2 regions of the Megasphaera sueciensis genome follow, and region 2 is predicted to be linked to the other one. Evidence: a T-box and tRNA genes for the amino acid it is inferred to sense, from the RefSeq annotation. Region 2 holds a T-box; the other holds one or more tRNA genes.
What was found. A T-box is a leader RNA that pairs with one kind of tRNA and senses whether it is charged. The one in region 2 lies ahead of trpS (tryptophan--tRNA ligase), so its partner is inferred to be a tRNA-Trp.
Positions count from the first base shown of each region.

Region 1: it encodes a tRNA-Trp, which carries the amino acid that the T-box ahead of trpS (tryptophan--tRNA ligase) is inferred to sense. The anticodon was not compared.

Region 1 is NZ_CP116939.1:2,791,475-2,794,755, reverse strand. Features, by position in the region: one part of gene NXG62_RS13420 (IS3 family transposase) at 181-672, shown strand; one part of gene NXG62_RS13420 (IS3 family transposase) at 675-1,580, shown strand; tRNA gene NXG62_RS13415 (tRNA-Arg) at 1,771-1,847, opposite strand; tRNA gene NXG62_RS13410 (tRNA-Trp) at 1,855-1,930, opposite strand; rRNA gene rrf (5S ribosomal RNA) at 2,006-2,122, opposite strand; rRNA gene NXG62_RS13400 (23S ribosomal RNA) at 2,202-3,281, opposite strand, start outside.
Region 2 is NZ_CP116939.1:2,678,742-2,682,022, forward strand. Features, by position in the region: gene NXG62_RS12830 (purple acid phosphatase family protein) at 1-986, opposite strand, end outside; T-box leader at 1,192-1,415, shown strand; gene trpS (tryptophan--tRNA ligase) at 1,467-2,450, shown strand; gene yfbR (5'-deoxynucleotidase) at 2,467-3,045, shown strand; gene NXG62_RS12845 (hypothetical protein) at 3,199-3,281, shown strand, end outside.

The sequences.
Region 1 (3,281 bases), 110 kb from region 2:
ACTGCATCAGCCTTATAATCTGCAACTCATATTTTAAATATCCAAAAAAACAACAGATAAATCCAGAATATTTCAACATACGCAGCCAAGTAAACTAGTAATATAAAAAAACACTCACTATATCTGTACTGACCCCCATAAGTTAGACCTAGAAATCTAGCTTATGGGGGTCAGCTTTTTATGGCAAAATATAGTTTTGAATTTAAGATGAAAGTTGTCAACGAGTATTTGCAAGGAAAATTAGGCTATATGCTATTATCAAAGAAGTATCATATTCCTAGCAACAAAGTTCTCAGAGAATGGGTTGCCGTGTATCGTGAAAACGGTTCACAAGCTCTTCAACGGTCACGCCAGAAGAAAACATACTCTTTTCAATTTAAGCAACATGCGGTAGAGTTATATCTAAGTACAGAGTCATCTTACAACGAGTTAGCTCTTTCGCTAGGTATACATACGCCAAGTATGCTAACCTCTTGGGTTCAGCGTTATCGTGCGGTTGGTGTAGATGGCCTCAAACCGCAACGGAAAGGCAGGAGATCGAAGGTGTCAGATAAATCAACTATCCACCCAGCATCACCAGAAGCGCAGACGGAGAGACTTAAACAACTCGAGGAAGAAAATCTCAAATTACGAATTGAGGTAGCATATTTAAAAGAAGTGAGGAGACTGCGTTTAGCGGAAGAGGCGCAGAAAAACAAGCAAGGATCATCCACAGTCTCCGAGGATCATTCAAACTAAAAGATATCCTTGCCGTTGCCAAGCTTCCCAAGGCAACGTATATGTACTGGCAGAAGCGCTTCGATCTGCCTTCTCCAGATGCAGATATAGAAGCAAAGATTATAGCCATCCGTAAAAGTGATAAGGACTTTGGTTATCGTCGTATCTGGGGGAAACTGCATGAAGAGGGCCTTCTCATCAATCGAAAACGTGTACAACGACTGATTCAGAAGCTGGGGCTGCAGGTTACGTCATTTATACACAAAAACCGTAAGTATAATTCCTACAAAGGAACCGTGGGCCGCGTCGCGCCTAACCGTCTGCGCCGACGATTCGACACCTGTATCCCACATCAGAAAATCACCACGGATACGACAGAATTTAAATATTATGAGATCGACACAAAAGGAACCATCATTACACGTAAGGCGTACCTTGATCCATTCCTGGATCTATTCAATCGTGAGATTATCAGCTTCAGCTTTACGAAACGCCCGTCATCACAGGGAATCATGTCTGCCTTGGAACGGGCCATTGAGGTAACCGGCGACTGTCCTTATCGCCGGACCTTTCACTCCGACCAGGGTTGGGCCTATCAAATGGGAGGATATGTTAGTCGCTTAAAAGAAGAACGGATTTATCAGAGCATGTCCCGAAAGGGAACCTGCCTTGACAATAGCGTGATGGAAAATTTCTTTGGACTCTTAAAACAGGAACTATATTATGGCCGTACATATCACAGCTTCGAAGAGTTACAAAAAGCAATTGAGAAATACATCATCTATTATAACAACCGTAGAATCAAATCAAAGCTTGGCTGGTTAAGTCCGGTAAACTATCGGTTACGTCATGTCGCAGCATAATAAAAACCGTAGCAGCAATAAATGCTACTACGGTTAGGTCTAACTTTATGGGGTCACTACAATCTCCCTGGTGAGTGCTTTTAAAAAAAACATAATTCTTCAAACATTATAGTTCAATGGAGTAATACTAACAAAAAAACTCCCAATTCTAAACAAAATGTTAGGATTGGGAGTTCGAACAAAATTCCTTTGGTGACCCGGTAGGGATTCGAACCCTAGACCTACTGATTCGTAGTCAGTCACTCTATCCAGCTGAGCTACCGAGTCATAAAAATGGCAGGGGCAGAAGGAGTCGAACCCTCAACCAACGGTTTTGGAGACCGCTACTCTACCAATTGAGCTATACCCCTATATACTGAAAAAATCAGTATAAGTGTATCCAGACTTAAACGTCGACTCCGACATTTAAGTCTGATTCACTCTATAATCAGCGGCTTCCTATCCTCCCAGGGCGCTTCCACCCAAGTACTTTCGGCGTTTGCGGGCTTAACTGCTGTGTTCGGCATGGGAACAGGTGGATCCCCGCAGCTGTCGCCACTGAATCGTTCAGGGTCATACCCTGACAACCACAAAGAAAAGTATCTGCGAACTAAAGGTCTTACATAGCGGATGTTTCGTGCTTAAGTCAAGTCCTCGGTCTATTAGTACCGGTCCGCTCCATACATCACTGTACTTCCACTCCCGGCCTATCAACCACATCGTCTCTGTGGGACCTTACTTACTTGCGTAATGAGAAACCTCATCTTTAGGCTGGTTTCACGCTTAGATGCTTTCAGCGTTTATCCGTCCCGGACGTAGCTACCCAGCTGCACACCTGGCGGTATGACTGGTACACCATTGGTCCGTCCACTCCGGTCCTCTCGTACTAGGAGCAGCCCCTTTCAAGTTTCTTCCGCCCGCGATGGATAGGGACCGAACTGTCTCACGACGTTCTGAACCCAGCTCGCGTACCACTTTAATGGGCGAACAGCCCAACCCTTGGGACCTACTTCAGCCCCAGGATGTGATGAGCCGACATCGAGGTGCCAAACCTCCCCGTCGATATGGACTCTTGGGAGAGATAAGCCTGTTATCCCCAGGGTAGCTTTTATCCGTTGAGCGATGGCCCTTCCACTCGGATGCCACCGGATCACTAAGCCCGACTTTCGTCCCTGCTCGACCTGTCCGTCTCGCAGTCAAGCTCCCTTCTGCCTTTGCACTCTGCGCGCGGTTTCCGTCCGCGCTGAGGGAACCTTTGGGCGCCTCTGTTACTCTTTTGGAGGCGACCGCCCCAGTCAAACTGCCCGCCTGAGACTGTCCGCAAGCTTGTTACGCTTTTCGTTAGAATTCCGGTAAAACAAGGGTGGTATCCCACCAGCGGCTCCGTGAATACTGGCGTACTCACTTCCCTGCCTCCCACCTATCCTGTACGTCTCTTACCAAAATTCAATCTCAGGTTACAGTAAAGCTCCATGGGGTCTTTCTGTCCAGTCGCGGGTAACCTGCATCTTCACAGGTACTTCAATTTCACCGGGTCCCTCGTTGAGACAGTGCCCAAATCGTTACACCTTTCGTGCGGGTCGGAACTTACCCGACAAGGAATTTCGCTACCTTAGGACCGTTATAGTTACGGCCGCCGTTTACTGGGGCTTCAATTCACTGCTTCGCTTGCGCTAACACTTCCTCTTAACCTTCCAGCACCGGGCAGGTGTCAGCATCTAT
Region 2 (3,281 bases):
TCTGCAGAAAATCCTTCTGTACGGGGCTGCGGGCGGTTTTGAAAAGCATATTGCAGTGGATCTTTATGCATCAAAACAATTTTCCATTTTTTGTTTGTGTGGGCCATGTCTGTTTTAAACCAATTGATTTCATCCTCTAGCAGATGCGGCTGAAATTGTGACATCTCCGTAATTTGAGTGTTAAGGACGACGAAATGGATATTGCCATAGTCAAAAGAATAAAATTGATTCTGATAGAGATCGGGTACTGCATTTGGGACGTTGAACATATGAAGATACACTGTCGGCATACGAACTTTCCAATTTTGGTCATATGTTTCATGATTCCCCATAACCGGAGCGATAGGAATAGCGGAAATTATGTTTTCGACAGCTTCAAACCATAAATTCCACTGAGTATGATCTTCGCCATTGTCTACAAGATCTCCCATATTTATAAAAAATTGAGCATCTCGATTTGCGCTCCATGCGGCTTGTGCGGTATCGCGCCATACATCATAATTACTGGATTGAGAATCAGGAAAAATAAGGACTTTAAAAGTATTTCCTGAAGCCAGTGAAAGGGGAAGCCATTCACTGCGTTTTTTATCGTATCCGACACGATATTCATAACGTGAGCCAGCGGTCAGGTGACTAAGTTCGGCAGCATGTATGTAAGTCGTTGTTTTGTCATCATTAAAAATTTCATTAGAAGCCGGCATTGTTAGAATCGTGTCCGTGTTTTTTTGACGATATTCTATGACTGCATTTTTTTCGGCTAAATCGGATTGCCACATGATAGTTCGTGAAGTGGTACTGTCAACTGTAATAACTTGACGGATATTAAAAGCATCAACTTTGTCAGTGAGTTGATACTGTGCAGCTACTGATTGGGTAACTCTGGCCGCCTGCCTGCTTATCGACCATACATTGGGGACTAAGACATAAAGGATGATACAAATAAAAAACAGTATAAACGGTATACCTAGTTTTATATATTTTTTCATAAAAATCTCCTATGGAATGGATTTAATAATTAATTATACCATATCACTTAGATTATACTCCAAGTCAAGAATAAAAAAATATTTTCGGCATTATTGTTAAAAAAATAAATAGGATGCTGTTTGTAATGAAGTGAGGAGTCGGGCATATGCAATAGTTATCCTTGACAGAGAGAAGGTATCGTGATAGAGTAAAACCAGTTAAAATAAGAAGTCTATGAACGGGAAGAGTACTATTGCAGACGCCTTGGCAGCGAACCGATGGCAGTGAAAGTTCGGTATGAGCGGGCAGTGGGAATGGACCCGGGAGATGTGGTCCGAATGCTGAAGTAGGCACCACCGGTTTTGCTTTCACCGTTATTGGAAAGTATTTGAGCCGGGCTGTATGCCAACCAGGGTGGTACCGCGGAAATCTTTCCTTTCGTCCCTTTTTTTAAGGGGTGAAAGGATTTTTTGTTTATATATTACAGGGAGGAATTAGATATGTCCATTATTTTTTCCGGCATTCAGCCGAGTGGTAATCTTACATTAGGTAATTATTTAGGTGCCTTGCGCAACTTTTCGAAAGTTCAGAAGGATAATGAATGTTATTATTGTGTAGTTAATCAACATGCTATCACAGTTCCGCAGGATCCGAAGATGCTTCACGAACGGACACGTACACTGGCGGCCATTTATATTGCTTCCGGGCTTGATCCTGATAAATCTACTCTTTTTGTTCAGTCGGAAGTACCTGAGCATGTACAGTTAGGCTGGATTATGACTTGCAGTTCTTATGTAGGAGAACTGGAACGGATGACGCAATATAAAGATAAATCTGCTAAACAAGGGGATTCTATTCCGGCAGGCCTTTTGACATATCCTCCTCTGATGGCAGCTGATATTTTGCTTTATCAAACGAATCTGGTCCCCGTTGGTGATGATCAGAAGCAGCACATGGAAATTACTCGTGATTTGGCACAGCGATTCAATCGTATATATGGAGATGTATTTACTGTTCCGGATATTCTTCTTGGTCATGATGGGACTAGGGTCATGAGTCTCCAGGAACCTACAAAAAAAATGAGTAAATCTGATGATAACCAGGCCGCAACTATTTATTTGCTTGATGTGCCAAAGGATATAGAAAAGAAAATTAAACGTGCACAAACAGACAGTGAAAATTCTGTTCATTATGATGTAAAAAATAAACCGGGTATCTCTAATTTGATGGATATATTGGCAGCCGTTACAGAACAAACTCATGATCAAATTACAGCTGTGTATGCTGATAAAGGATATGGTACTTTCAAAAAGGACGTTGCGGATGCGGTTGTTTCTGTGTTGGAGCCTATTCAGCAACGGTATACACAATTGATTCATGATCCGGAATTAGATAAAATTTTGGAAAAAGGTGCTGTCAAAGCCCATGCAAAAGCTAATGTAACGTATCAAAATGTTTGTAAAGCGATAGGCTTATATCGATAAGTGACGAGGTCTTTATATGAGTTGTTTTTTTGCTATATTAGCCCGCATGAAGTTTATCCGCCGCTGGGGACTCATGCGCAATGTACAAGATGAAAATATTCAAGAACATGCACTGCAGACTGCGATGATCGCCTATCATCTTTGTCTCCTGCATAATCAGGGAAATGACATGAAGGTAGATGCAAAACAGGCAGCTGTGTTAGCTATGTATCATGATGCGGTCGAAGTTTATACCGGAGATATGCCGACACCAGTGAAATATTTTAATTCAAAAATGCGAAGTACTTACGGAGAAGTAGAAAAAATGGCACAAGACCGTCTGCTTTTAACCTTGCCGAAGGAACTGCGGTCAGCATATGAACCGCTTATAAAAAATGCAGAGCAGGATCCTGTGTGGATATATGTAAAAGCAGCAGATACCTTGAGTGCGTATCTCAAGTGCATGCAGGAAAAAAATGCGGGAAACTATGAATTTGATCAAGCATTGCATACGATTGAGGAAAAGTTGAAAGGGTTACATATGCCGGAAGTGGATATTTTTTTAAAGGAATATGCACCGGCTTTTGTACTTACAATTGATGAAATTAATGCTTAATTACTACTATTTTCTGCTAAGAATAGGATAAGAAAGTCATTTTTAGCATTCATTTTGCTGGAAATGACTTTTTTGATTTTTCACTATAGACAAAGTATAGTATAATGTAATATACATAGGATTAACTTAATGATACTTGTTGGAGGGTTCAAAATGACACTGAGTTTGTTTTGGTCCAGATATATCTTAGAATTACATGAACAACACGTTCGTCCGATTGATGAATTTTATATGTA